DNA from 4 places in the Pseudomonas sp. Eqa60 genome. Region 1 is predicted to be linked to each of the others. Evidence: riboswitches for the same ligand, from Rfam matches in the RefSeq annotation. Region 1 holds a riboswitch; each other region holds the start of a gene.
What was found. A riboswitch is a leader RNA that binds a small molecule or an ion and turns the genes downstream of it on or off. The one in region 1 is predicted to bind cobalamin.
Positions count from the first base shown of each region.

Region 2: linked by a shared signal. The riboswitch ahead of cobO (cob(I)yrinic acid a,c-diamide adenosyltransferase) and the one ahead of KI242_RS19110 (CbtB-domain containing protein) in region 1 are both predicted to bind cobalamin.
Region 3: linked by a shared signal. The riboswitch ahead of KI242_RS15690 (TonB-dependent siderophore receptor) and the one ahead of KI242_RS19110 (CbtB-domain containing protein) in region 1 are both predicted to bind cobalamin.
Region 4: linked by a shared signal. The riboswitch ahead of KI242_RS11970 (TonB-dependent receptor) and the one ahead of KI242_RS19110 (CbtB-domain containing protein) in region 1 are both predicted to bind cobalamin.

Region 1 is NZ_AP024342.1:4,237,648-4,244,934, reverse strand. Features, by position in the region: gene nfuA (Fe-S biogenesis protein NfuA) at 1-160, shown strand, start outside; gene cobM (precorrin-4 C(11)-methyltransferase) at 334-1,080, opposite strand; gene KI242_RS19120 (cobalamin biosynthesis protein) at 1,163-1,576, opposite strand; gene KI242_RS19115 (CbtA family protein) at 1,573-2,274, opposite strand; gene KI242_RS19110 (CbtB-domain containing protein) at 2,286-2,474, opposite strand; cobalamin riboswitch at 2,570-2,797, opposite strand; cobalamin riboswitch at 2,939-3,151, shown strand; gene cobW (cobalamin biosynthesis protein CobW) at 3,249-4,319, shown strand; partial or broken gene cobN (cobaltochelatase subunit CobN) at 4,323-7,287, shown strand, end outside.
Region 2 is NZ_AP024342.1:5,161,092-5,168,378, reverse strand. Features, by position in the region: gene KI242_RS23175 (AI-2E family transporter) at 1-239, shown strand, start outside; gene hda (DnaA regulatory inactivator Hda) at 447-1,151, shown strand; gene KI242_RS23165 (NlpC/P60 family protein) at 1,375-1,995, shown strand; gene KI242_RS23160 (C40 family peptidase) at 2,160-2,693, shown strand; gene KI242_RS23155 (class I SAM-dependent methyltransferase) at 2,715-3,377, shown strand; gene KI242_RS23150 (sorbosone dehydrogenase family protein) at 3,380-4,699, opposite strand; gene KI242_RS23145 (hypothetical protein) at 4,770-5,351, opposite strand; cobalamin riboswitch at 5,523-5,756, shown strand; gene cobO (cob(I)yrinic acid a,c-diamide adenosyltransferase) at 5,837-6,448, shown strand; gene KI242_RS23135 (cobyrinate a,c-diamide synthase) at 6,459-7,287, shown strand, end outside.
Region 3 is NZ_AP024342.1:3,425,644-3,432,930, reverse strand. Features, by position in the region: gene KI242_RS15700 (bifunctional glycoside hydrolase 114/ polysaccharide deacetylase family protein) at 1-1,930, opposite strand, end outside; gene KI242_RS15695 (NAD-dependent epimerase/dehydratase family protein) at 2,011-2,943, opposite strand; cobalamin riboswitch at 3,305-3,510, shown strand; gene KI242_RS15690 (TonB-dependent siderophore receptor) at 3,620-5,770, shown strand; gene KI242_RS15685 (hypothetical protein) at 5,941-6,240, shown strand; gene KI242_RS15680 (lipoprotein) at 6,250-6,591, opposite strand; gene KI242_RS15675 (hypothetical protein) at 6,810-7,055, shown strand; gene KI242_RS15670 (GIY-YIG nuclease family protein) at 7,161-7,287, shown strand, end outside.
Region 4 is NZ_AP024342.1:2,614,225-2,621,511, forward strand. Features, by position in the region: gene KI242_RS11955 (diguanylate cyclase) at 1-105, shown strand, start outside; gene KI242_RS11960 (ABC transporter substrate-binding protein) at 187-1,218, opposite strand; gene KI242_RS11965 ((2Fe-2S) ferredoxin domain-containing protein) at 1,211-1,963, opposite strand; gene KI242_RS11970 (TonB-dependent receptor) at 1,975-3,900, opposite strand; cobalamin riboswitch at 4,052-4,256, opposite strand; gene KI242_RS11975 (arginine N-succinyltransferase) at 4,473-5,546, opposite strand; gene KI242_RS11980 (arginine N-succinyltransferase) at 5,596-6,612, opposite strand; gene KI242_RS11985 (APC family permease) at 6,786-7,287, opposite strand, start outside.

The sequences.
Region 1 (7,287 bases):
CATTGCCGTGTTGCAGTTCGGCGGCGGTTGCCAGGGCTGCGGCCAGGCCGACGTGACCTTGAAGGAAGGCATCGAGCGCACCCTGCTCGAGCGCATTCCGGAGCTCAAGGGCGTACGTGACGTCACCGACCACACGCAGAAAGAAAACGCCTACTACTAAGGCGTTCGCTGCGACTTGAAAAAACGGCGCCCCGTGAGCGCCGTTTTTTTATGCCCCCAAGCCAGCTCCCCCCAAAAGCCTCCGTAGGAGCCGGCTTGCCGGCGAAAGGGCCCTAGAGCCTTGCACCAATTCCCAGATCGCCTTCGCTGGCAAGCCTGCTCCCGCAAAGGGAGTCAAGGGCGGTAGAGGTGTGCGTGCCCGGCGCGGTACAGCGACGATTCGCTGAATGCATCCGTGGCCAGCACCCGGCCCACCAGGATCAGTGCCGTGCGCCGAAAACCCTTGGCCGCCACCTGATCGACGATGTCCGCCAGGGTTCCCAGGGCCCAGTCCTGATCCGGCCAGGTGGCGCGGTGCACCACTGCAATCGGGCAGTCTGCGCCGTAGTGGGGCAGCAACTCGGCAACGATCTTCGATAGGTGATTGACCCCCAGGTGGATGGCCATGGTGGCGCCGTGGGCCGCCAGGCTGGCGAAATCCTCGCCGACAGGCATCGCGGTCTTGTCCGCGTAGCGGGTAAGAATCACGCTTTGGGAGACGTCCGGCAGGGTCAGTTCGGCCCCCAGCAGGGCAGCGCAGGCGGCGGTGGCGGTGACCCCGGGGATGATCTCGAAGGGGATGCCCAGCTCCCGCAGGCAGCGGATCTGCTCGCCGATGGCGCCATACAGGCTCGGGTCGCCGGAATGCACCCGGGCCACGTCCTGGCCCCGGGCATGGGCCTGCTTGATGGCCTCGATGATCTGCTCCAGGTGCAGTTCGGCGCTATTGATCACCCGCTCCGCGCGGTGCCCGTCGAGCACTGCCTGGGGGACCAGGGAGCCGGCGTAGATGATCACCGGGCAACGATGGATCAGGCGCTGGCCCTTGACGGTGATCAGTTCCGGGTCGCCGGGGCCGGCGCCGATGAAATAGACAGTCATGGCTGTGTCCTGTGAAAAAAGGTCGGGAGCCGTGCTTCAGATGAAGATTGCTCATGATCGAAGGCGGGGATTATCGGGGATTCTACCGGGCGGCGACCAATGCCAGGGTGGCTTGGGCGTATTTTTGCCGGGGAACAAGCAGTGTGGCCGGGCCGGGTGACAGCTGTTCGGCCAGGGCCAGGGCGGCACTTTCGGCCACGCCGTAGCAGCCGGTACGTTCGAAGGCGATTTGCGAGCGGTGGCTCAGGCGCAGGGCAAAGGGGGCGAGCTGGCCGCTGCTGAAACAGGTCAGCGGCAGTTCCAGTTGCTCCGCCAGTTGCAGCAGGCCGGGTTCGTTGCGCTTGAGGTCGATGCTGGCCAGGGCCAGGACCTGCCGGGCCTGCCACTGGTGCGCCGCCAGGACCTGGTCGAGCAAGGCGCGCAGCGTGGTCACCGGGCAGCCTTTCTGGCAGCCCAGGCCGACCACCAGGGTCGGCGCTGCGCTTACTTCGATCATGCCGAGTACTGATCCGTGTTCCTGCGCCGGAACAACCAGGCGCTGATTAGCCCGAGGGCCAGCCAGAAGGCGGCGTTGGTCAACTGTGAGGCGATTTTGAATTGTGCCTCCAGTTCTTCCGGGGCCAGCATCGAATGCACTTCCGGTTGTGGCGCGCCGATCACGTGAGGCACGGCGATGATGGCCGCGCCCAGCAGTTTCAGCAGCCAGTTGCCGGCGAACACGATCAGGGCAAGGCCCACGGCGGTGGAGGCGGCGGTGCCGACCCACCAGATCTGCCGCTGTGCCAGGTCGGCTGCGGCGGTGCCTGGCAGTTCCGGCGGCAGGCCCAGGGTCGGCGCCAGGCAGAAGGTGGCGTAGCCGGCCAGGCCCCAGAGCAGCCCCTGGGACGTGCGGTTCGGCGCGCGCAGGGTGTAGAGGCCGGCCAGCATCAGGGCGAAGCCCACGGCCACCACCAGATTGCCTCCGGTGGTGGACAGCACACGCTGCCAGCCGTCTTCCGGCTCCCAGGCTTCGGCATCGTGGCTGTGGGCGGCCATGGCGCCTTCGGCGTGCTCATGGACTTCGGCCGCTGGGGCCTTTTCATAGGTTTCCGCCTGCAGGATCAACGGGGCGACCCAGAAGCTTTGCAGCAGGGTCAGCAGCAGGGCGGCCAAGAGGCCGGTGAAACCTGCGGTTTGCGCGATACGCTTGATCATGTCGGCAGGTCTCAATGGCAAGGGAAGGCGGCGCTGTGGCGGGTGTCGTGGGCCGCGTTGTGCACCGCCTCGATGTGGGAGAAGCCGGCGAAGTACACCAGGCACGCGCCGAGGATCGAGGCGCCGATGGCGGCCACCAGGCGCTGGCTCAGGGTGGAGGTCGTGCTGGCGGAGTGGCTGGTGCTGCTGATGATCGACATGGCGCTTCCCTCTGGAGTGTCAGCGGGGTAGAGGCGCAGGAAAACCCCGCGTGATGGCCACGCAGGGTTTGCAACAGCGCCCGCCCACCGCGGGTTGTTATGTAAGTGTTGCGGGCCGGTCTCCGGGCTTGCGAGGGGCAGGGCTGTGTCATGCCGTGCCGGCAAGTGTCGCCTTCCCATGCCTTGGCACAGTGGATCTGACACTTCGCTCGCTTACCGTTGCGGGGGCAGCACCGGACTGGCCACGGCTTTTGTAGTAAAGCACGTGATTCACCGGTTTCCCGTTTCACCCTGTAAGGGGCACCCGTAACAAGGTGTGTAGGAGATCATGGGCGGGGCAGGGGCGTCAATTGCCGTGACCGCTGCGCAGGTGTGCGCCGCGCTCGTGCAAGGTTCAATGGCCCTTTCGCCGGCAAGCCGGCTGCTACGGGCGCATTGTCGATTGACCGTCCCCCTGGCTCTGCGTAGCCTTGCGCTTTCGAGGTTCTTCGGCCACGGGTCGAAGCTAAGAAGGGAACGCGGTCGATGCCGCGGCTGCCCCCGCAACTGTGAAGGGTTCGATTGCTGCAAGGCCACTGCATGGGCGTCGACGACGCCGGTGGGAAGGCGCAGCAATCGCCGGTCCGACGACTGGCAAGCCCTCAGCCAGGAGACCTGCCTCGATCCAAGATTCTCACTACAACCGGGCGGGGTGATCCGGTGGCGAAATCTCCGCGCGCCCGGCGTTGCGGTTCTCGTCCCGTTTGCCCGCCTCCTTTTGCCAAAGGGCATCCGATGAAAACACTGGCCAAACTTCCCGTCACCATCGTCACCGGCTTCCTCGGCTCGGGCAAAACCACCCTGTTGCGGCACATGCTGGACAATGCCCAGGGCCGGCGCATTGCGGTGATCGTCAACGAATTCGGCGAACTGGGCATCGACGGCGAAATCCTCAAGCAATGCGCCATCGGCTGCACCGAGGAAGAGGCCAGCGGCCGAGTCTACGAGCTGGCCAACGGTTGCCTGTGCTGCACCGTGCAGGAGGAGTTCTTCCCGGTGATGCGCGAACTGGTGGCGCGCCGCGGCGACCTGGACCACATCCTCATCGAGACCTCCGGCCTGGCGCTGCCCAAGCCTCTGGTCCAGGCCTTCCAGTGGCCGGAAATCCGCAGTGCCTGCACCGTCGATGCGGTGATCACCGTGGTCGACAGCCCGGCCGTGGCCGCCGGCACCTTCGCCGCCTTCCCCGATCAAGTGGACGCCCAGCGCAAGCTCGACCCCAACCTGGACCACGAATCGCCGCTGCATGAGCTGTTCGCCGACCAGCTGTCCAGCGCCGACCTGGTGATCCTCAACAAGACCGACCTGATCAGCCCCGAAGACCTGGCCAAGGTGCGCCTGGAAGTGGCCGAGGAGCTGCCGCCGGCGGTCAAGGTCATCGAAGCCAGCAGCGGTCGCCTGCCCCTGGATGTGCTGCTGGGCCTGGGTGCCGGTTCCGAGGAACACATCGACGGCCGCCACAGTCACCACGACCATCACCATGACGGCGATGACGATCACGACGACCACGATCACGACGCCTTCGATTCCATCTCCATCGAGCTGCCCCAGGCCGACGAAAGCCTGCTGCTGGACGCCCTGACCCAACTGGTGGTCAAGCACGGCATCCTGCGGGTCAAGGGTTTCGCCGCCATCCCCAACAAGCCGATGCGCCTGCTGATCCAGGGCGTGGGCACCCGTTTCGACAAGCACTTCGACCGCAAGTGGGGCGCCGACGAGGCCCGTACCACGCGCCTGGTGCTGATCGGCCAGGAACTGGACGCCGCCCAGCTCGAAGCGCAACTGCGCGCCGCACTCAGCGTCTAAGCCATGCATCTGCTCAGGACCCAGCCCGGCGGTTTCGTGTCGGATGACAACATTGCCGACCTGGGACAAACCCCCGCCGAGCTGGTGATCCTGTGCAGCGGCGATTCCAGCCTGGCGCTGCTGGCGGACGCCGCCGAGCAATTGCCCGAGGACTACCCCAGCTTTCGCCTGGCCAATCCGATGCAGGTGCAGAACCACGCCTCGGTGGACCTGTATGTGGACCAGGTGCTGCGCCACGCCAAGGTCATCCTGATTTCCCTGCACGGTGGCATCGCCTACTGGCGCTACGGCGTCGAGCGGCTGGTGGAGCTGTCCCAGCGCGGGGTGCAGTTGATCCTGGTGCCGGGGGACGACCGCCCCGACCCGGAACTCGGCGACCTGAGCACCGTGGGCCCCATCGAGCGTGATCGCCTGTGGCAATACCTGCGCCAGGGCGGCCGCGATAACGCCTTGAACTTCTACCGCTGCCTGGCCAGCGGCCTGTTGGGGCGCGACTACCCCTGGAGCGAACCGCAGGCCCTGCCACGCACGGCGATCTACCACCCGCACAAAAGCCAGGCTGCCCTCAGTGACTGGCAGGCCGACTGGCAGCCGGGGCAAGCCGTGGCAGCGCTGCTGTTCTACCGCTCCCACCTGCAGGCGGCCAACACCGGCTTTATCGACCTGTTCTGCCAGCGCTTGCTGGCGGCGGGCCTCAACCCCTTGCCGATAGCGGTGGCCAGCCTCAAGGAGCCGGGCTGCCTGAGCCAGGTGGAAGACTGGCTGGATGAAACCGCGGCCGGGGTGATCCTCAACACCACCGGCTTTGCCCAGTCCAGCCCCGAAGCCCCGCACCTGCGGCCGTTCCGCCGCAATATCCCGGTGATCCAGGCGATCTGCGCCCAGGACAACGAACCGGGCTGGCGTGACAGCGAGCAGGGCCTGGGGCCGCGGGACCTGGCCATGCACATCGCCTTGCCGGAACTGGACGGGCGCATCATCAGCCGGCCCATCAGCTTCAAGGACCTGGCCTGGCGCAGCGAGCGCAGCCAGTCGGACGTGGTCTGCTATCGCGGCCAGCCCGAACGCATGGATTTCGTCGCCGAACTGGCCCGGCGCTGGGTCGAACTGGGGCGCCTGGACAACGGCCACAAACGCGTGGCCCTGGTACTGGCCAACTACCCGACCCGGGACGGGCGCATCGGCAACGGTGTAGGCCTGGACACCCCGGCGGCGGCGCTGAACATCCTCAAGGCACTGCACGCCGAAGGCTATCCGCTGCCGGCCGAACTGCCCGCCAGCGGCACCGAGTTGATCCAGCAGTTGCTGGGTGGGGTGAGCAACGACCTGGACAGCCTCGACCAGCGCCCCTGCCAGCAAAGCCTGGCCATGGCCGACTACCTGACGCTGTTCCAGGCCCTGCCCGAAGCCAACCGCCAAGCGGTGCTGGCGCGCTGGGGCACGCCGCAGCAGGACCCGATGTGCCGCAACGGGCGGATGATGATCGCCGGCCTGCGCTTTGGCCTGACCTTCGTCGGTATCCAGCCGGCCCGGGGTTACCAGGTGGACCCCAGCGCGGTCTACCACGACCCGGACCTGGTGCCGCCCCATGGCTACCTGGCGTTCTACTTCTGGCTGCGCCAGGCCTACGGCGCCCACGCGCTGATCCATGTCGGCAAGCACGGCAACCTGGAATGGCTGCCGGGCAAGGGCGTGGGCCTTTCCGAGCAATGCTGGCCGGATGCGCTGCTGGGGCCGTTGCCGAACATCTATCCCTTTATCGTCAACGACCCGGGGAGGGCGCCCAGGCCAAGCGCCGCACCCAGGCGGTGATCATCGATCACCTGATGCCGCCCCTGACCCGCGCCGAGACCTATGGCCCGCTGCGCAACCTGGAACTGCTGGCGGACGAATACTACGAAGCCCAGTTGCTGGACCCGCGCCGGGCCCGGGAGCTGCAGCGGGACATTCTCAAGCTGGTGCGCGAGACCCATATCGACCGCGAGCTGCAATTGGGCGAACAGCTCGACAGCGACGCCGACGCCGCGCTCTGGCTGCCGCGCCTGGACACCTACCTGTGCGACCTCAAGGAATCGCAGATCCGCGATGGCCTGCACCTGTTCGGCGAGTCCCCCGAGGGGCGCTTGCGCATCGACACCCTGCTGGCCCTGCTACGCATTCCCCGGGGCGACGGCAAGGGCGCCCATGCCAGCCTGCTGCGGGCCCTGGCCAAGGCTTTCGGCCTGGGCTTCGACCCCCTGGACTGTGCCCTGTCCGAGCCCTGGACCGGGCGCCGCCCGCCCGTGCTGCAACAGTTGAGCGAGGCGCTGTGGCGCACCGCCGGTGACGTTCGCGAGCGCCTGGAGCTCTACGCCGCCGGGTTGATCGAAGCGGCGCTGCAAGGGCCCGTCCCACAGCTGGACGAACCCGGCTGGGAGCCGGTGCAGAGCATCATCGACGGCCTGCGCGAGGTGGTCGCACCGCGTCTGGACGCCTGTGGCCCGGCGGAAATGCGCGGCCTGCTGGACGCCCTGAACGGGCGTTTCGTGCCTGCCGGCCCCAGTGGCGCGCCAAGCCGCGGGCGCCTGGACGTGCTGCCCACCGGGCGCAACTTCTACTCGGTGGATGTGCGCAACCTGCCCACCACCACCGCCTGGCGCATCGGTTTCCAGTCGGCCAACCTGATTCTCGAACGCCACTTGCAGGATCACGGCGACCACCTGCTGCAATTGGGCCTGTCGGTCTGGGGCACCGCCACCATGCGCACCGGTGGCGACGACATCGCCCAGGCCATGGCCCTGATGGGGGTACGCCCGGTGTGGGCCACCGGCAGCCAGCGGGTCGATGACTTCGAGATCCTGCCCCTGAGCCTGCTGGACCGGCCGCGGGTCGATGTGACCCTGCGTGTTTCCGGGTTCTTCCGCGATGCCTTCGCCAACCTGATCCGCCTGTTCGATGCGGCGGTGCAGGCGGTAGCGGCTCTCGATGA
Region 2 (7,287 bases), 920 kb from region 1:
TCATGGTGGGGCAAGCCCTTGAGGGCATGGTGCTGACGCCGTTGCTGGTGGGCGATCGCATCGGCCTGCACCCGGTGGCGGTGATCTTTGCCATTCTTGCCGGCGGCGAACTGTTCGGTTTTACCGGGGTGCTGCTGGCGCTGCCGGTGGCAGCGGTGATCATGGTGCTGGTGCGCCATGTGCATGATCTGTACAAGGATTCGGATCTCTACAGCGGTGCTGAAGACCCCGAGTTGTAAAGGGGCGCGCGGGCCTTCGTGACGGTTGGCGGCGCTTGGCCGGCCGTCACGGTAGCTGTCAAGGAGCGCCCTTCGATTGCGTTTGGCTGTCGCAAACCTTTGATTTTGCTTGTGGTCTGCTGCATTGTGCGCTCGGCGTCACGGGTATAAACTTTGCAAACTTTACACAGAGGCCACTAACGGTTCCTTTGGAACTGTTCAGTCAGCATGAAACCGATTCAGCTGCCCCTAGGTGTGCGTCTGCGTGATGACGCCACCTTCATCAACTACTACCCAGGCGCCAATGCCGCAGCACTCGGCTACGTCGAGCGCCTCTGCGAAGCCGACGCCGGCTGGACCGAAAGCCTGATCTACCTCTGGGGCAAGGATGGCGTGGGCCGCACGCACTTGCTGCAGGCCGCGTGCCTGCGTTTCGAGCAGTTGGGGGAGCCGGCGGTGTATCTGCCGCTGGCGGAGCTTCTGGATCGCGGTATCGAGATTCTCGACAACCTGGAACAGTATGAGCTGGTCTGCCTGGATGACCTGCAGGCTGTGGCTGGCAAGGCGGATTGGGAAGAAGCGCTGTTTCATCTGTTCAACCGCTTGCGCGACAGTGGCCGGCGCCTGTTGATCGCGGCCTCGACCTCGCCTCGCGAGTTGCCGGTGAAGCTGGCGGATTTGAAGTCTCGCCTGACCCTGGCACTGATCTTTCAGATGCGCCCGCTCTCCGACGAAGACAAATTGCGTGCCTTGCAGCTAAGGGCATCCCGCCGGGGGCTGCATCTGACCGACGAGGTCGGGCATTTCATCCTGACCCGCGGTACCCGCAGCATGAGTGCCCTGTTCGAGCTTCTCGAGCGCCTCGACCAGGCTTCGTTGCAGGCCCAGCGCAAGCTGACCATCCCTTTTCTGAAAGAGACTCTGGGCTGGTAAAGACAAGGCTTCCAGGGCTTTCGGGGGCGACCTTCGGCATATTCCAGGCGCCAGAAAACGCACCTTTGGAAGGGTTTCCAGAGGTGGGCGGACTTAAAATGGGCTTAAAGCCTTAGATGTACGGAAGAAACTCATAAGTCACATTCTGATCGATTGAATTTGCAAATGAGGGCGATAGAAGGCATAGTCGCGTCTTCTTTTATTTCAAGCCACGGTCGTGCCCATGCTAAATCGCTTCGCACCCCTCGTGCCTCTCGCACTCGTCACCCTGTTGTTTGGTTGCGCCTCCCACACTCCGGTGTCCCAGCAGCAACCTGTCCAGCAGGCTCAAGTCTCCGTCAAAAACCAGTCTTCCGCTGTTTATCAGGAAGAGCTGGCAACTGAAAAGGAACTGGCAGAGTTCTCTGACAGCAAGCCTTACCAGTTGCCAGTTCTGGCTGACAGCATCCTCGAGCGCGGCATGTCCCTGATCGGTACCCGTTACCGTTTCGGCGGTACCTCGGAAGCCGGCTTCGATTGCAGCGGTTTCATCGGTTATCTGTTTCGTGAAGAGGCGGGCATGAACCTGCCGCGTTCCACTCGCGAAATGATCAACGTGAAAGCGCCTCTGGTAGCGCGCAACAATCTCAAACCGGGTGATCTGCTGTTCTTCAGCACCAACGGCCGTGGGCGCGTCAGCCACGCAGGTATCTACCTGGGCGATGACCAGTTCATCCACTCCAGCAGCCGTCGCAGTGGCGGTGTGCGGGTCGACAGCCTGGGCGATAGCTACTGGAGCAAGACCTTCATCGAAGCCAAGCGCGCACTTGCCATGGCTCCAACCGTGGTCACTGCACGCAAATAAGCGGACTATTTGTAGGGCGAAGTTAAAGTCTTACTTGAAGTTTGGCGTGTAGGCGCTAGAATCCTGATCTATTGTTGAAACTAACCGCGTAAGCCTTGCTTACGCGGTTTTGTTTTCAGTGCCACGGCAGAGAAAGCCGCATCCCGATCAGGATTGTCCAGCTTATGTCGACCTCAGCCCGTTTTGCTCTTATTGCCCTCGCAGCGCTGCTCAGCGCCTGTGCCAGCCGTACCCCGCCGCCTGCGCCTGTGGTGCGTGCTCCGGTGTTCAACTCCTCCCAAACCTTCTCTCCGGTTGCCGAAGACGTGCTGTTCCGCGCCCTTGGGCTGGTGGGCACGCCTTATCGCTGGGGCGGCAACACCCCGGATTCCGGTTTCGACTGCAGTGGCCTGATCGGTTACGTCTACCGCGATGCGGCGGGTATTTCCCTGCCGCGTTCAACCCGGGAAATGATCGGCATGCAGGCGCCGGATGTGGGCAAGAACGCGCTGCAGACCGGCGATCTGATCTTCTTCGCCACCAATGGCGGCTCCCAGGTCAGCCATGCGGGCATCTACGTGGGGGAAGGGCGCTTCGTGCATGCGCCGGCTACCGGCGGCACGGTGAAGCTCGACAGCCTGTCCAAGGCCTATTGGCAGAAGGCCTACCTGAGCGCGAAGCGCGTCCTGCAGCCAGAACACCTGGCGCGCAATCCCTAATCTTCTCTGGTCGAGGTGCCTGTGACCGCTCGGACGCTGAACCTCGACGATGCCCTCTACCATTACCTGCTGGACGTTTCCCTGCGTGAAACGCCCCTGCTGCGTCGTCTGCGGGATGAAACCCAGGCAATGCCCACCGCCCGTTGGCAGGTGGCGCCCGAGCAGGGCCAGTTCCTCGCGTTGCTGGTGAAGTTGACCGGCGCCCGTCGCGTGCTGGAGGTCGGCACCTTCACCGGCTACAGCGCCCTGTGCATGGCCCAGGCGCTGCCTGAAGACGGTTCTCTGATCTGCTGCGACATTCCCGGCGACTACAACGCTACGGCCCTGCGCTACTGGCAGGAGGCGGGGGTGGGCCAGCGCATCGAACTGCGCCTGGCCCCGGCCCTGGATACCCTGGCCAGCCTGGAGCGAGCGGGGCAGCTTGGCTGTTTCGACCTGATCTTCATCGATGCCGACAAGGCCAACTACCCGGCCTACCTGGAGGTCGCGCTGGGCCTGCTGCGCGTTGGCGGGCTGCTGGTGTTCGATAACACCCTGTGGAGCGGGCGCGTGCTGGAGACCGATTCCCTGAGCGAGGATACCCGAGCCATCCAGGCGCTCAATCGCGCCTTGAAGGATGACTCGCGTATCGATCTGTCGCTGCTGCCGCTGGGAGATGGTCTGACGCTGTGCCGCAAGCGTTGAGCCTAGGGGGCTTTGGCGGCGGAGACTCGCCAGATCTTGTTGCCGACATCGTCGGCCACCAATAACCCGCCTTGCTGGTCGATCACCACTCCGACCGGGCGTCCCATGGCCTTCTCGTCGGCATTGAGAAAGCCGCTAAGCACATCGATCGGCGCTCCATTGGGCTTGCCGGCGCTGAATGGCACGAAAATCACCTTGTAGCCGCTATGGGGTTTGCGGTTCCAGGAACCGTGCTGGCCGATGAAGGCGCCTTCGGTGAAGGGGGCGGGGAGCTTGCTGCCGTCGGCGAAGGTCAGCCCCAGCGACGCGGTGTGCGGGCCTACCGCGTAGTCCGGGGCGATGGCCTTGGCCACCAGGTCGAGGTTCTGCGGCTCGACCCGTACATCCACATGTTGCCCGTAGTAGCTGAAGGGCCAGCCATAGAACGCGCCATCCTTGACCGAGGTGATGTAGTCCGGCACTAGGTCGCTGCCGATTTCGTCCCGCTCGTTGACTGCGGTCCAGAGTGCGCCGCTGGCCGGCTCCCAGGCCAGGCCATTGGGGTTGCGCAGGCCGGTGGCGAACAGGCGGTGCTGGCCGCTTTCACGGTCCACCTCCCAGATCGCCGCTCGGCCTTGCTCCTTGTCCAGGCCGTTTTCGCCGACGTTGCTGTTGGAGCCCACGGTGACGTAGAGCTTGCTGCCGTCCTTGCTGGCGCTAACGTTCTTGGTCCAGTGATGGTTGAGGGTGCCGCCGGGCAGGTCGACCACCTTGGTGGCGGCTGCGCTGATCTGGGTGTCGCCGCTCTGATAGGGAAAGCGCAGTAGCTTGTCGGTATCGGCCACATACAGGTCATTGCCCACCAGGGTCATGCCAAAGGGCGAATTGAGGTTCTCCAGAAACACTGTGCGGGTCTCCGCCACACCATCGTGATCCTGGTCCCTTAGCAGGGTGATGCGGTTGGCGCTGGGCACGGCCGCCCCGGCACGGCCCATGATCTTGCCGGCGATCCAGCCGCGAATGCCCTGGCTGTCATCCGGTTTGGGCGGGGCGTTGGTTTCCGCCACCAGCACATCGCCATTGGGCAGGACGTAGAGCCAGCGTGGATGGTCGAGGTTCTCGGCGAAAGCCTTGACTTGGGTGCCGGCCGCGGCCTGGGGTTTTGCACCTTGCGGCCAGCCGATGGCGGGGGCGATGTTGACCGTGGGGATCAGCGTCGGGTTAGGTTCTGGCAGCTTGGGGTTGGGGCCGGTGCCGTCGGATACCTGCAGGCTGGAAGTTTCGCCGCAGGCGGCGAGGCCGGCGGCGATGGCGATCAGTAGGCTGTGCTGAAGCTTGAGCATGCGAATTTCCCTATGAGTGCACGGACGTCGTAGTCATAGAGAAGCATAGCCAGTCGATGGTTCCGCCCGATCAGCGGGCCTCCTTGAAGAGCACGGCGACGCCCGGGTGGTAGTGGCCGGCCTCGTTGTGCAGCTTGCGATAGGCATAGGGGAAGTACCAGGCCACGGCGCAGCAGTGCTCCTTCTGCAGTTCGTCGAGCATGTCCTGGAGCTCTTCCGGCGTAGCGCTGTGCTGGGATTTTTGTGGGGCAACGAACAGGCAACCCAGTCTCAGGTCGCTGGCGTAGCTGATCTTTCTTGCATCCTGGGCAACGTCCAGCAGTGCCTGGGTCAGGTTCAGGCTGTTGACCCTTGGCCAGCGCTGGGTGGCGTGTATGTAGGCGCGCTCTTCCTTGGTGGCCAGGTACAGGTCGGTGCGGGCGTTGCGCGCACCTTCTTCCTGCTGTTTCCTGCTGGGGCTGTGTTCCAGGCTGACCATCTCGGCCATCCAGGCCGCCGCGCTGAGCAGCCCGAGATTGGCCTGCTCGTCGAACCAGTAGGGCGTTTCGTTATCGCCGCGAACCGCGTTGTAGCGATCGATGCAATCGAACCAGCGTTCCAGCATCGGGCGCAGGAATTCCAGCTTCGGATTGCTGATGATCATGCCTTGCATCGAACTTACCCCTTATTGTTGTGTGGTTGGCGCCGGGGGCGCTGAAAAGTGGCTATTTGATATCATTGCTCTGAGTGTGGCACAAGATTGGCGTCAGTTTATTGATGCAGTGCAGTTTTGTGCCGGGGGCGACGGCCGGCTTTAATTGACGCTCCACCCCCAACCCTCTAACCTTCGCGACTTGTTTCAGGTGCTCTGTGGCCGGTGGCCGACAGAGTGAAACAGGGAAGCCGGTCAGGGTCTGTTCCAATGATGGAGCCGACGACGATTCCGGCGCTGCCCCCGCAACGGTAGATGAGTCAAGACTGCGCCTGACGCCACTGTGTCAATGACACGGGAAGGCGCGCAGTCCGGCAGCCATGCCGCTCATGAGCCCGGAGACCGGCCTGATCCATCCAACGGCATCACGGTGGGCGATGCCAGGCTAGCGCCGTCTGTTCCTTTTCCCTGCCCCCCGTTCCCCAGCCCCAACGGAGAGCTGCCCCATGAGTGAATCCCCCGATCGTGACGAGCGCCATCTGGCGCGCATGTTGCGCAAAAAAGCCGTGATCGATGAACGCATTGCCAACTCGCCCAACGAATGCGGCCTGCTGCTGGTATTGACCGGCAACGGCAAGGGCAAGAGCAGCTCGGCCTTCGGCATGCTGGCGCGGTCCATGGGCCACGGTATGCAGTGTGGCGTGGTGCAGTTCATCAAGGGGCGTAACAGCACCGGCGAAGAACTGTTCTTCCGGCGTTTCCCCGAGCAGGTGCGCTTTCACGTGATGGGCGAAGGCTTTACCTGGGAAACCCAGGATCGCCAGCGCGATATTGCTGCGGCTGAAGCCGCCTGGGCGGTTTCCAGGGAGTTGCTGAGCAACCCGGATATTGGCCTGGTGGTGCTCGACGAACTGAACATTGCCCTCAAGCACGGCTACCTGGATCTGGATCAGGTGCTCAGTGACCTGCAGGCACGTCCGCCCATGCAGCATGTGGTAGTGACCGGTCGCGGCGCCAAGCCGGAGATGATCGAGCTGGCCGATACCGTGACCGAGATGGGCATGGTCAAGCACGCCTTCCAGGCCGGGATCAAGGCGCAGAAAGGTGTCGAGCTGTGAGCGTGAATTCATGACTGATGTTCGTCATTGCCCGGCAGTGTTGATCGCCGCACCGGCTTCCGGCCAGGGCAAGACCACGGTGACCGCGGCCCTGGCCCGCTTGCACCGAAACCGGGGGCGCAAGGTCCGGGTTTTCAAGTGCGGCCCGGATTTCCTCGACCCGATGATTCTTGAGCGCGCCAGTGGTGCCGCCGTGTACCAGTTGGACATGTGGATGGTGGGCGAGCAGGAAAGCCGCCGTCTGCTCTGGGAGGCGGCGGGAGAGGCCGACCTGATTCTGATCGAAGGGGTCATGGGCCTGTTCGATGGCACCCCTTCCAGCGCCGATCTGGCGCGGCATTTCGGCGTGCCGGTGCTGGGGGTGATCGATGGCACCGCCATGGCCCAGACCTTCGGCGCCCTGGCTCTGGGCCTGGCGCGCTACCAGCCGGACCTGCCGTTTGCCGGGGTGCTGGCCAACCGGGTTGGTACCCTGCGCCATGCGCAGTTGCTGGAAGGCAGCCTGACGGAAGGCTTGCGCTGGTATGGCGCCTTGTCCCGGGAAACCGATATCGAGCTGCCCAGCCGCCATCTGGGGCTGGTGCAGGCCAGCGAGCTGAATGATCTGGACCTGCGCCTGGATGCCGCCGCCGAGGCCCTGGCCAGCAGTTGCCAGGTGGAACTGCCGCCAGCGGTGAGTTTTGCTTCACCCACGCCGGTGGATTGCGCGCCGCTGCTGAAGGGCGTGCGGATTGCCGTGGCGCGGGACGAGGCGTTTGCCTTCACCTATGGCGCCAGCCTCGATCTGTTGCGAGCCATGGGGGCGCACTTGAGCTTCTTCTCGCCGATCCACGATACCC
Region 3 (7,287 bases), 810 kb from region 1:
GCGCGGTGGTCAGGCGGCTGTTGATGTAGTCCCGCGAGCCGAGGATCTCGCGCTTGTAATCCAGGGTCTTGTACCCCGGGATATTCAGGCGCAGGCCGTATTCGGCGTGGAAATCCTCGTCCTTCTTGGCCTTCTCCGGCTGCATGTAGAACGGGTGGCTGTAGGTGTGGGTGGCCACTTCGACCTTGGGGTCGGCGAAGATCTCCTGGGCGATGGGCTCCAGCTCCCGCGCCAGGAACGGCGACATGCCCTTGGGCCCGACTTCGCCTTCGATGATCGAGACCGAGGTCAGGAACGGGTTGGGACGAATGTAGTCGTCCAGCACCTGGCGCCCGGAATACGGGGTGCCACGCACTTCGGCATGGGACGGGAAACCGTCACCGTCGATATGCACCGTGGCGATCCGCCGACCGTTCTCGGTGGTGGTGTCCGGGCGTGGCTGGGACGGCAGGCGCAGGGCCTTCTGGATAAAGGCGAACGGGTCGAGGATCCAGCGGCTGCGCTCCACATTGGCCTCCACCACATAGGGGGCCAGGGCCATGCCGCCCCAGGCGGCGGTGGCCACCGGGACGTACTTGCCGCCCTTGTCATCGCCCAGCACCAGGGCTGGTTTCGGCCCGTCGGGCAGCAGGCTCACGCGGGTCAGTTCGCGGCTGCGCGCCACCACCGGAGCCTCGAAGGCGCCGATCAGGCTCTTGTCCTGGCTCAGCACATGCAGGGCATCGCGAGCCCCCGGCGCCGCCAGGTTCAGCCCCAGGCGCTTGAGCAGCGCCCGGTCCTCGATCGGCAGGCCGGCCATGATCGCCAGGGGCACCTGCTCATCCAGGCGCTGGCCGACCCAGCTATAGAAGGCACGGCTGTCCTCGGGCGGGCCGCTGGTCATCCACAGCACCACCCCGGCGTAAAGGCCGGCGAAGCTGTAGGCAGGCAGGCTGTCGTCCACCGGGAAGTAGTCCACCCGGTAACCCAAGTACTCCAGCAGGCCACCGAGCATGCGGTGCCCGGCGTGATCGTAGAGTTCCCCTTCGCGCGGGTCATAGAGCATGGCGATGCGCCGCGGCTGGACTTCCACCGTGCTCATGCTCAGGGCGTTGAGGTCCGGGGTGGTGACCACCGGTATAAAGCCTTCCTGGCTCAATTGCCGGACCAGCTTGCGTGCCTCTTCCCGACGGTTGGCCGGCAGGTAATCGATGGCCACCAGCGGGATGTTGCGTGCGCGCAGCGGCTTGAGTTCGCCTTCAAGCCAGGTGCGGTCGGCTTCAGAAACCGGGCGGTAACGCTTGGCCGAGGCATCCCAGCCGGCGTGGATGGATTCCACCGCCACGGCCGAGGCGACGCCATCGAGCTCGCCCAGTACCTCGAAGCCCCGGTTGAAGAACAGCTTGAGGTTGGGCAGCCGGCTGTGCAGTTCCCGCAGGAACGAGGCCAGGGCCTTGCGTTGCGGTTCGCGATCGGCCTCGGGGAGCAACTGGAAACTGTCCAGGGTGTCCAGGAACAGGCCGGCGTAGCCCTGGTCCTGCAGCGCCTTGGCACGCTTGAACAGGTGTTCGCGCCAGGCCGGGGTGGCGATGTCCATCACCTGGCTGTCCCAGGCCTTGTTGCGCACGGGGCTCGCGCCCTGGGCCAGGGCCTGCTTGGCCAGGGCAGCGCGGTTGCCGTCGAACTCCCCTACCGACAGGTAGGCGAACGGCTGGCTGCCGAGCTTGCGCAAGGTGGCGACATCGGCGCTGGCCATATGGCCGGGCTCGACTACTGCCCATTCGAACTGCGCCAGCTCCTGCAAGGGTGGCTGCTCGGCGTACCAGAACCCGACACTGGCGGGCGCCGCGGGTGCGGCCTGCACCAGGGTGTTGGTGGCACACAAGGCCAATGCGGTAAACAGGCGTCGAACCACTTTGCAGACATGCCCCCTGCGAAACTCGATATCCATAACTCACTCTTCAGTAGATCAATCTGCACAACATCAGGCTCTAGGGCAGCCGCCATGGCGGGCGCCCCTAAGGCAACGAACTAAAGGCTGCGGTAAAGCCGTTCCAGGCCCTCGGCCAGGCTGCTGGGCGTGCCCAGGTCGAAGCGCTCGCGCAAGCGGCGGTTGTCGGCCTTGGAATGGCGGATATCCCCGGAGCGGGTCGCGCCGTGGCTCACCTGCAGCGGCTTGCCGCTGATCTGCTGCAGGGCGCCAATCAGATCGTTGAGGGTGGTCACCCCGCCGAGCCCGACATTGGTGGCATCGGCTGCCGGCGCGGGGCATTCCAGGCCCTGCACCAGGATCTTCACCAGGTCCGCGACATAGACGAAGTCGCGGGTCTGCCCGCCATCGCCGAACAGGGTGATGGGCCGCCCGGCCTTGGCCCGCTCGCTGAAAATGCTGATCACCCCGGAATACGGCGATGAAGGGTCCTGGCGCGGGCCGAAGATATTGAAAAAGCGCAGGATCACCGGTTCCAGCCCATGCTGGCGGCGGTAGAAGTCCAGGTAGTACTCGCTGGCGAGCTTGTCCGCCGCGTAGGGCGTGAGGGGAGATTTAGGGGTGTCTTCGGCAATCGGCGTGCCCTCGCCGTTATTGCCATAGACCGCCGCACTGGAGGCGAACACCACGCGGCGGATACCGGCCGCGGTCATCGCCTCGCACAGGCGCAGGGTGGCGATGAAATTGCTCTGGTGGGTGGCCACCGGGTCTTCGACCGAAGCCTGGACCGACGCCACAGCAGCCAGATGCACCACGGCATCGCAGCCCTGAACGGCATCCGCCAGAAGTGCCGCATCGGCGGCATCCCCCACCAGCAGTTCCAGGCCAGCATCGCCCATGGGCAGATTGCCGACCTTGCCCGTGGAAAGGTCGTCCAGAACCCGCACCGCATAACCCTTGGCCAGCAGTGCATCCACGAGGTGAGAACCGATAAAACCAGCGCCCCCAGTAACCAGTACCCGTTCGGCAGACATAGATCATTCCAAAGAGAAATATCGCGGCTACGCCGTCTGAAGCTAGCACAGCCAACGGATCAGCCCTGGCTACTTGCCATCCTGGCCGTCATGTTTTTAGTGGCTGCTCTGCGCCATAGGCTGTTTCGCCTATTTTCGGAGCAGAGTTCAGCGCTTTGGCGTCAAAAAAACTCAAGATAATCAATCGCTCAGCGCCGACATACTGGGTCAGAAAAGCAAAATCGTCAATAATGCGTCGATATTTGTCGATTATTTAAGCGCCGGGAAAAATAGGTCAATATATTGACCTGCCTGGCATAAAGCGCTGAAACCGCCGCCGTAGCTGGCCACATGCCATTGACGCAAGGGCTCGGCAGTGCTCATATGCGCGCCAGTTTCAGGTGTCCCATGCCGCCGTGCATGGGGTTAAACGGGAAGCCGGTGCGTCATTTCGATGATCAGTCCGGCGCTGCCCCCGCAACGGTAAGCGAGCGAAGCATTCGACAGACCACTGTGCCAAGGCATGGGAAGGTGAATGCCTCATGACCCTCGCAAGCCCGGAGACCGGCCTGCAACTTCGTTTGACAACCCCGCGGTGGGCGGGCGCAGTCCGGTTTTCGTGGGCGCGGCTGCCCGCGATTCCCTATGCGTTGTTCCCTCCGGGATTCATTCATTCCTTACAAGTAGTAGGAATCGCATGTCCCGCACCTCCTTGCTGCAACACCTGGCGAGCCCCTCGCTGTGTTTCACCCTCCTGCCTTGCATGGCCTACCCGGCCCTGGCACAGGCTGAACAGAAAACCTCCCTGGTCTTGCCCGAGACCCAAGTGAGCGGAGTCTCCAGCGCCCCGCAAACCTCTCTGGACACGCCCCTGCCCGCCGGCTCGCGGCTGAACCTCACGGCCCTGGAGACTCCGGCCAGCACCAGCAGCCTGGGCAACGACGCCATCAGCAACCGCAACAACCTCACGGTGCAGGATGCCGTCACCCGCTCCCCCGGCATCACCAGCATCGCCACCCCGGGCAACGGCAATACCGCACTGTCGGCCCGCGGCTTTACCGGGCACTCCTCGGTGATGACCCTGTTCGACGGTGCGCGCCTGTACACCGGCGCCGGCAGCCAGACCTTCCCGGTGGACCCGTGGATGGTCGAGCGCATCGACGTGATCCGCGGCCCAGCCTCGGTGCTGTACGGGGAAGGCGCCACCGGCGCGGTGATCAACGTGATTGCCAAGAAGCCCTTCGACGGTGAGATCCACAACCGCCTGCGCCTGGGCTATGGCTCCCATGATCGCCAGCAACTGGGCCTGGACAGCGGCGGCTCGCTGACCGACACCCTGAGCTACCGCCTGACCCTGAACCAGCAGCAGAGCAATGGCTGGGTCGACCAGGGCCAGTCACGCAGCCTGGCACTCAGCGCGGCGCTACGCTGGCAAGCCACCGACGACCTCGGTTTCACCCTGGCCCATGAACGCGGTGAAAGCGAACCCGCCAGCTATTTCGGCACGCCGCTGATTGCCGGCCAATACCGCGACAGCCTGCGGGCCAAGAACTACAACCTGCGCAACGCCGTGCAGCGCTACAACGACGAATGGACCCGGCTCAACACCGACTGGACCCTGAGCGACAACCTCAGCGCCAGCAACCAGCTCTACTACATCAAGAGCCGCCGCCACTGGCGCAACGCCGAAGCCTACAACTGGGTCAGCTCCCGGGAGCAGTTGCTGCGCGGCGACTACCTGGAGATCAAGCACGATCAGGAGCAGATCGGCGATCGCCAGAGCTTCACCTTCAACCACTCGCTGTTCGGCCTGGACAGCAGGACCGTGGTCGGCCTGGAGTACAACAGGATTCGCTTCGGCGTGGCCAACAACTCGCCCTACAAGGATATCGGTAGCGACTATATCGACCCGTGGAACCCTGCACCGGGCTACTTCCAGAGCCGCTCGCCCTTCTCGCCCCAGACCGACAGCAGCACCCGCACTTTCGCCCTGTTTGCGGAAAACCGCCTGCAACTGTCGGAGCGCTGGTCGCTGGTGACCGGCATCCGCCGCGACCAGAACCATATCGATCGCAGTGATCTGCGCGCCGGCACCCGCACCGATCGCAGCCTCACCGGCGGCAACTGGCGCGCCGGCCTGGTGTTCGCGGTCACCGATCAACTGTCGCTGTACGGCCAGTACTCCACCAGTGAAGACGGGGTCAGCAACCTGATCAGCCTCAACCCGAGCCAGTTGCAGATGGACCTGACCGAAGCCAAGCAGACCGAGTTCGGGCTCAAGCAGCAGTTCTGGAGCGGCCGTGGCGAATGGACCCTGGCGGCCTACCACATCGTCAAGAAAAAGCTCTTGACCACCGATCCGGTGACCCGCCTGGCGCAGCAGGTCGGCCAGCAATCCGCCGACGGCCTGGAAACCTCGCTGGAGCTGGCCCTGGATCACGGCTGGCAAGTCTCGGCCAACGCCTCGGTGGTGCGTGCCGAGTACGATGACTTCGATGAGGTGGTCTCTGGCAAAGCGGTGTCCCGGGCCGGCAATCGCCCCACCAACGTGCCGCGACGCACCGCCAACCTGTGGCTGAACAAGGCCCTGGCTCCGAGCCTGGAAGCCGGCATGGGCCTGCGCTACGTCGATGCGCGTTATGCCAACACCGCCAATAGCGTCGATGTACCCGGCTACACGGTGCTGGATGCCAACCTCGGCTGGCAGGCCCTGCCCGATGTGCGCCTGGGCCTGCAGGTGAACAACCTGCTGGACCGGCGTTATGCCGCGGCGCAACAGAACAGCGGCCAGCAATGGCTGATGGGTGAACCGCGCTCGTTGTTCGTCACCACCGACTACAGCTTCTGATCGAGGGGTTGCCGCAAGGCCCTGGGCTTTGCGGCGCCATTTCAGGCGTGCAGTGAGTTCGCCAGCCACTGGCCCGGGCCAGCGTCGGACAGCGACCAATCGACACTTGCACCCACGCAGTCGATGGATATCCTGAGCGCCTTTGTCCCTGCACTGCCCGCGAGAGCCCCATGCCCTGCCTGAATGCCCGAGATGTCTGCCAGCGCCTGCGCGATGCCGCCCTTGGCGTTTACCCCCTACGGCCCGGCGCCAGCCATTCGGGCGCTGGCCAGGTGCAGGTGGATATCGAGGGTTGGCAGTTGCTGCTGGATTTCGATGGCCGGCATCTGCATCACTGCCAGAGCTGCCGCAGCGCCGAAGGCGATGTCTGGCAGCTCGATACGCGGCAACGCTTCGGCACCGACCCGGTGAGCCTGCTCAGTACCTGGGAGCTGGCGCAGATCGAGAAGTTACTGAAAGAGGCGGTTTAACACGGCTGGCTACAGGCATTCCTGGGCCGCGCGTTCGAAGCTCGACGGGGCGAAGCTGGAGGCCAGCAAGTGCCGCTCGTAGAGGAACACCTTGCCGCCATTGGGCGCCTTGTAGGCTTCCAGTACGTTGTCTGCCGCCACCTTGCTGGCAACGACAATGCGAAAACCGCGCTGGGTCTGGGAAACCGTCGGGCTCTGGGCGTTGCCTTGCAGCTTGGGCACCACGCACTCGGCATATTCGGCCGGGGTTTTCCGGGTCTGCATGACCAGCGTCGGGTCGTTGGGCGCGGTGGCGCAACCGGCCAGCAGCAAGGTGGCCAGGGTCATGGCGGGAGCAAATAGAGGGCGCATCGGTAAGTCCTGAAAATGTACAGCCTGGTTCGGTGCGCAACGGTTCAGCGTCACGGGCGCTGCCGTTGCGGTCATGGTTTTGGGTCGGGGGCGATTGTCCATGGTTGGCGCCCAAAGCAGAACTTGCGTTGCTTGATTGTCACTATTACTTGAACCGATAGTTGCCCCCCGGGCAGACTGCCCGGCAGCCCGACTACAACTAAAAAAAGGATTTCCCCATGCGCACCTTTGACTTGATTCGCGACGCCGTCCTCCCGGAATTCCGTGAGCGGGTGGCGGACTACCTGGTGGAGTACGAACAGGTGCTGGGTGACAGCAGCGCCGACCCGCAAAGCCTGCGGATCGCCGCCTATCAATTGCGTGGCTACCTGCGTGGCCTGAACACCACCCGGGTCCTGGGCATGGCCGACTGGGAAGAGCTGGACCGGCGGGTGCTGGAGACATGGCTCAACCACTCGCAGTGACGTAAAGACACTCAAGGATGACATCGGCGAATACAGCCATTACCGAGTCGCTCCAGGCGTTATCGGCCCCCTGCCATTTCTACTTCAATTTGGAGCCTCGTCTTTATGAGTAGTGGATTTGTTTACATCATGATCAACCCGGCCATGCCTGGATTAGTCAAAATCGGATTAACCGAGAGAACGTCTGATGAGCGGGCCAAAGATCTACGAAGTACGGGGTTGCCGACTGATT
Region 4 (7,287 bases), 1.6 Mb from region 1:
AACGATGCCGACCAGGCCCTGTATGCGGCCAAGACCTGCGGCCGCAACAACGTCACCTGCCACCCGCCGGAGCAGCCGTCCAGGCGTTTGCTCAACTCCCTGTAGCCGCTGTTCCTTGTGTCCCGCGAAGGCGTCTGTGGGTACGCCTCGGGGTCGGAGGTGTTCCCTTCGCCGGCAAGCCGGCTCCTACGGGGGGCTCGCTGGTGGTTGTAGGAGCGGGCTTGCCCGCGAAGGCGTCTGTGGGTACGCCGCGAGGTCGGGGGTGTTCCCTTCGCCGGCAAGCCGGCTCCTACGGGGGGGGCAGTCGTGGGTGGGGTGCAGGCGCCGGGCCAGTTCCAGGGCGGTGCGGCCGCTGGCGATGCCCGGCACCAGTCGGGCGAAGGGGATGTCGATCAGCCGGTCTTCGCGCACTGCGCGCAATCGCGACAGCACAGGGTCGCTGTGCAGCAGCTGGCGTTTGCGCCGGGCCGGGGACCACAGGGCGTCGGCCAGGAGCATGGCGTCGGGGTCGTTGGCCAGCAGGGTCTCGCTGTCCACGGTCAGGCGCGGGCGGTCGATGGCGGCAAAGCTGTTGCGTGCACCGGCCGCTTGCAGCAGCACGCCGACAAACCCGCGCTGACCCTGGCTGGCCAGGCCGTTGACTTCGCTGTCCAGGTAGAACACCGAAGGCGTCGGGCGCCCGCGGTACAGGGCCGCGGCGGCCTCCAGGTCGGCATCCATCTGGCCCACCAGTTGCTGCGCGCGGGCCTCCTGGCGTAGCAGCCGGCCCAGGGTCAGCAGGTCGCGGCGGATATGCCCGAAGTAGTCCTGGTCATGCCCGGCGCAGGCCGATTCCAGCAGGTAGCTGCCCACGCCTATGGCCCCCAGGCGTTGCCGGGAGCTGAAGTTTTCCGGGAAGGCCGAGGCGAAGCCGCCCACCACCAGGTCGGGTTTCAGGCTGTAGAGCACTTCTGCCGACGGGTACTGGCGAGCGATGACCGGCACGCCGTGGTAAAGCCCTTCGGCCTGGGCCTGGCCATCGTCGTCCAGATAGGCGACGCCGATCATCGACGGCCCGGCACCCAGGGCCAGCAGCAGGTCGGCGCTGTGCTGGTTGAGGGCGACGATGCGCTGGGGCGGGCCGTCCACCGTCCAGGTCCGGCCACAGTTCTGGTAGCTGTGCGCCAGGGCCGGCAGGGCCGCCAGCCACAGCAGCAGGCCGAGCAGTCTGCTAGGCATCCGCCGTTCCTCCGTAGGGCGCGGGAATCCGTAGGTCCGCCACCGGTTCGCCCTGGACCAGGTGCTGCTGCACCAGGCGCAGCACCTCGCCGTCATCGCGCACCCGGTACCAGCAGCCGTCCGGGTGCACGGTGAGTACCGGCCCCAGGTTGCACGGGAACTGGCAGGCGGTGCGGGTCAGCAGCACGCCACCGGGCGTCTCCATGTGCTCCAGGCGCAGCAGTTCGCGGCGCAGGGTCTTCCACAGCGCCAGGGCGCCGCGCCGCACGCAGCGCGGGCCGGTGCACAGGAACACCTGGCGGGCATGGGGCGGCACCCGCGACCAGTCCGGGTCGCTCTGCACCGCGTTGACGTTGTCGCAGGCCAGGTGGCGCTCGCGCTGGCCGATGCTGGCGCAGGCCAGGGCCGCGTCCAGCCCGCGCCGGCCCAGGGCCTGGGCGGTGATCCACAGCCGCGGTGCCTGGGGGTGGGCCTGGGAAAGGCGCCCCAGCTCATCGCGCAGCCAGTCCAGGTAGGCACTGTCGGAGCTGGGTTCCAGGTCCACCACCAGCAGCTTCGCGCCGTCCTCGGGCAGGGCTTCGCCCAGCGCCGCCCAGAGGCTGTCGAAGCCGTCCAGGGTGTCGATCACCCGGGTGTCGGCGCCGTCGCCGCGCAGGGCCTCGAGCTCCTTGCGAAAGGCTTCGCCGAGGGCGCCGCCGTGCAGGCCGGGGCCGACGAACAGCACCCGTTGATAGTTCTCATGCATGTCGGTCGGCCTCAGAAGCGGTAGGTGTAGCGCACTTCGGTGGTGAAGGGGCGCCCCAGGTTGTCCACCGAGGGCGAGGTGCTGGTCATGCTGGTGCTGTAGTCGCGGTCGAACAGGTTCTCCACCAGTAGGCTCAGGCGGTGCTGCTGGGCCGTATCCAGGTAGCGATAGGCATCGGCGTCGACCACCGAATAGTGGCCGTAGTCGACGTTCTTTGGGCTGTCGATCTGGCCGATGTAGCGGACCGCACCACCCACGCCCCACATCCGGTCCGGGGCTTCGAAGCCCAGCCGCGAACGGGCGAAGAAACCGGGGATGTTGCTCAGGGTCACGCCGTTGCGCGACTCCAACAGGTTGCGGGTCATGTCCGCCTGCAGGGTCCATTGCGGGCTGAACTGCCAGCGCCCGTCGAGTTCGATGCCGCGCACCTTGATTCGGCCCTGGCCGTTGCTCCAGACATCGTTGGCGTCGAGGGTGATCAGGTCGTCGATCTTGCGGTGGAAGGCGCTGACGCTGGCGTTGAATTCGCCGGCCAGCAGGCTGCCCTTGTAGTCCAGGCCGAGCTCGGCATTGAGGCTCTTTTCCGGCTTGAGGTCGGGGTTGCCTTTTTCGTAGTCCTCGTTGGCGTACAGCTGCTCGGCGTTGGGCAGCTTGAAGGCGCTGCCGTACTGGCCGCGCAGTTGCCAGTGGGGCGTCAGGTCGTAGAGCGAGGTGAGCATGCCCACGGTGGCGCTTTCGCCGCCGCTGATTTTCTCGTGGCGCACGCCCAGGCTCGGGTGCCAGTCGGGCAGGGCGTCGAACACCGGGCGCAGCTGGGTGTACAGGGCATTGGCCTGGGCCTGCTTGTTATCGATCTTGAGCACGTCGTCCTGGCCCTTGAACCACTGGTTGTCGGTGCCCAATACCAGCACGTGGCCGCCGTCCAGCTCGGCCTTGCCCTCGGCCTGCAGGCCCCAGTCGGTGAAGCCCCAGTAGTCGTTGTGGTTGCGCACCTTGAGGCTGGCGTCGTCGAGGCTGTCGATCCTGGTGTAGCGGGTGTCCCAGTCGTTGACATGGCCCTTGACGAAGTAGCTGAAGCCTTCGTCCAGGCGCTGCTCGAAGGTCGCGGTGGCGATCTGCTGGATGCGGTCGTTGGTGGTTTTCCGGTTGTTCACCGGGCGGGCGAAATCCAGGTTGGCGTCGCTGTACTGGTAGAACAGTTCCAGCCGCGAAGCGTCGCCAAGGCCCTGGATCGCCTTGGCGCCGAAGGTGGTCACTTCATAGCCGCGTTTCTTGTCCCGGGTGTTGGCGTTGTAGGCGCTGTTGCGAAATGGCTGGTAGCCATCGGAGACGTTGTGGCTGACATAGGCCAACAGCCCCAGCTCGCCCAGGCCGTTGCTGAGGATCTGCTCGGCGCGGGCATCGCCGCTCCTGCCCATGAAACTGTCCAGGCCCAGGTTGACCTCGCCGGAGACGTCGCGGGTCTGCGGGCTGCGGGTGACGATGTTGATCACCCCGGACACCGCCTGTGTACCGAACAGCAGGCTCTGGCCACCCTTGAGCACCTCGATGCGCTCGATGGCGTTGGCCGGCAGGGTATCCAGGTACAGGCCGCCGTACAGGCGGTTGTTCAGGCGCACGCCGTCCAGCAGGATCAGGGTGTCGTCGTTGCGCCCGCCCAGCAGGGAGTAGGTGCCGTAGTCGAAGGGGCCATTCTTGGGCGCCACATACAGCCCCGGCACGTACATCTGCAGGACCCGGGTGATGTCGCTGCTGGGGCCGGCGCGTTCGATCTGCTGGCGGTCGATGATCTCCACCTTGCTGCCATAGCGGGCCATTTCGGCCACCGTGGTGGACTCCACCGAGGGGGCGGAAACAAATTGCTGGTCCAGCGTCAGGGGGCTGTCGTCCGCCAGCAGCAGGGGGCTGAACAGGCAGCCGAGCAGGGCGCCGCTCATGGTGCGGCGAGGTGCACGCCAGTCGCGTGCAGGCAAAGAGTCAGGTGTTGTCATTGTTGGTCTTCTCGAAAGTGTCTTCGGGAAGCACGCAGGAGAGGGTATCGGCCACGGGCACGCGACCATACCGGCCCATGCCCGCCCACCGCAGGATTGCCAAACAGACGTCACAGGCCGGTCTCCGGGCTTGCGAGTCTGGCGGCATTCGCCTTCCCATACCTTGGGTACAGTGGCCTGTTGAATGCAGCACTCGCTTACCGTTGCGGGGGCAGCACCGGACTTGCCCGAAAAGGGGCACACCGGTTTCCCGTTTCACCTCCTGCACGGCGGCAGGAGGCACCTGAAACTGGGCGGCATATGAACATCCGCCCCGGCGTTCGTCAATGTTGCGCCTGCCGCCAGGTGTTACCGGATTCATCGCCCTGACGCCTCTGTAGCCACTGCCGAGCGCGCGAGGCTGCGCAAAGGCCCGCAGGGCCTTGCTTGGCAGTCTCATGTCGAGCGCCTCAGCGGTCTTGAGATTTCGCGCCCCTGCGGGCCGTTCTTCCGAACGCGGCCCGAGCCTGCGGCAGCGGCTACAGGAGCAGGGCGCTTTGCGGAGCCAGGTGCCGCTGTGCGTGCAGGGCCGTGCGTGACTCGCAGGCCAGCAGCGGCACCGCCCGTACCGAGTCGCCCGGCTGCAGTTGCAGGCGCTTGGCAGTCAGCCGGTCCACCAGCAGGCAACCCGAAACCAGGCGCCCGGGGGCGGCGGTGATGCGGCAGCTTTCCAGGCGCCGGTTGTGGATCAGCCACACCGGCGCCTGTGCGTCCGGAGTGCCCACTAGCAGGGGCAGGGTCTGGCTCTCGCGCACGCTGCGGATCTTCGCCACCTCGGCCTCGATCAGCGGCCCGCCATCGAAGATGTCGATGCAGCCCTGATGGCTGAAGCCTTCGTCGCGCAGGATGCTCACCGCCTGTTCGGTGCTGGCGTGGGCCTGGCCGATGGCGGCCTGCGCCTGGGGGCTGAGCAGGCAGGTGTACAGCGGCTGGCGCGGCATCAGTTCGGCGATGAAGGATTTGCTGCCGTGGCTGGACAGGCGATTGGCCTGCTGGAAACCCATCTTGAAGAAGTGCCGCCCCAGGCTGTCCCAGAACGGCGAGCGGCCCTGGCTGTCGAGCTGGCCGCGCAGTTCGGCCACCAGCTTGTCGCCGAACAGCCGGGGGAATTCGGCGACAAACAGCAGGCGCGCGGTGGACAGCAGGCGGCCGGTGTAGCCCTGGCGGTGATCGCGGCGCAGGAACAGCGAGCACAGCAGCGACTGCCCGGTCATCTCGTTGCACAGGAACAGGGTCGGGATGTGCTTTTCGATGCCCAGCACCGGGGCGCTGCCGTGGGTGGTGCCGACCCGGTAGTTGTAGCAGGGCTCGCGCAGGCCGATGGCGCCGCTCAGGCCGCAGACCCCGATCACCTGCTGCTCGTCATCTTCCATGACGAACAGGTAGTCGGCATCGGCCCGCTCCACCTGGTTGGCGAAGGCTCGCTGCGCCCAGCGCACCCGATGGGCCAGGCGCTCGGGGTCGGTGGACAGGTTGTTCAGTTCGCGACAGCTACCTTCGAGCAGGCTCAAGACCGCCGGCAGATCGGTGACGCGGATCGGACGGACGATCATTGGCGGGCTCCTGGCAATGACGCCGGGCAGGGGGGCAACAGGGGCCGGTTCATAAGGCAACGCTCCGTACCGGCTCGCCCGGCGCCAGTTGCAGGGCCTGGAACATGGCCGGGTCGAGGCCGATTTCAGCGCCCGGGGCGGTGTCCAGCGCCGCGACTATGGCGCGAAAGCCCTGCAGCCGCTCGTTGCTCAGCAACCACTGCTGGCCCTGGCCGCTCTGGGGGCTGGGGTAGCTGGTGGCGACCCGGCTCTGGGCGATCGAGCGCAGTTGGTGGCTGCGCCCCTGAAGGGTCGGCCCGGCATCGAACAGGTCGACGTACTGGGTCGGCGCGAAGCCTTCGTCGATCAGGATCTGGCAGGCCTCCCGGGCATCCGGGTGAACCTGGCCGATGCAGTCCTGGGCCGCCTGCGCCAGCATCGGGATGTACAGCGGGTACTGGGGCATCAGTTCGGCGAGAAAGCCGCGGCCCTGCAGGGCGCACAGGCGCTCGGCCTCGACATAGGGCAGGTCGAAGAAGTGCTGGCCCACGGCTTGCCAGAACGGCGACTCGCCGTTGGCGTCGCTGTAGCCGACGATCTCGCTGATGCAGCTGTCGGCGAAGCGCTGGGGGTGGGCGGCGATGAACAGCAACCGCCCGCGGGAGGTGAGCTGGGCCAGTGGGGTGCCGCCCAGCGGCGGGTCGACATGGAAGCTGCGCAGCAGGGTCTGTTCGCTGAGGTCGTGGCACAGCGACAGGGTAGGCACCCCGTGCTGGATGTTCAGCTCCCGGGAACTGCTGATGAACGGGCGGTTGCGCAGGCTGTAGAACGGGCTGGCAAAACCGGCAGTGGCGAGGATGTCCGAGCAGCCGCGCAACTGGCCGCTGTCGAGGTCCTCGAGCACCAGGAAATAGTTCTCCGGGCCCTGGCTGGCATCGCTCTTGGCGAAGGAGGCCTGGGAATCGAGGATCTTGTCCCGCAGGCAGGTTTCGTCATCCACCAGGGAGGTCACGCCCAGCAGGCGTTCGCGGGCCAGGCGCCGCAGTTGGGGCAGATCGGATAACGCCACCGGACGCAAGGCCAGCATGGGTGTACTCCTGTATCAAGGGCCGCTTGCCCCGGGGGGGCAGGCACTGGCCAGACATCACTGTCGGTTACCACGCAGTTCCACGGCCGCGGCATCCGGCGGCCAGTCCCCGGGCCGCTCTTGCTGGCAGCGCCGGGGTTGGCGCGACGCCCTGGGGCGCCGCGCGGGTGCAACTAGTGCTTGAGCGGGTCGGGCAGGGCGGCGCCGCTGCCCAGCTTGTTCAGCAGGAACAGGTAGACCAGCCCGGCAAGGATCCAGATGGCGCCGAGTTTCTGCGCATCCACGCCCATGTTGTACATGATGGCGCTGACGATCACGAAGCCGATTACCGGGCAGATCAGGTGGCGCACCACCTGGCCGGACTTCTGCCGGCGCCAGTAGAAATTGATCACGGTGATGTGCAGCAGCATGAAGCCGCTCAGGGCGCCGAAGTTGACCAGGGAGGTCAGGGTGTCCACCGAGTTGATGAACAGGTAGCAGATCAGCAGCGACAGCACCGCCACCAGGTAGATGCTGATGTGCGGGGTGTTGTGCTTGGTGTGGACCTTGGCCAGCACCTTAGGCAGCTTGCCGTCGCGGGCCATGCCGAACAGCAGGCGCGATACCGCGGCCTGCGAGGTGATGGCCACCGCCACGCCCCAGGCCAGCGCGGTGGCCACTCCGGTGAGGGTCGCC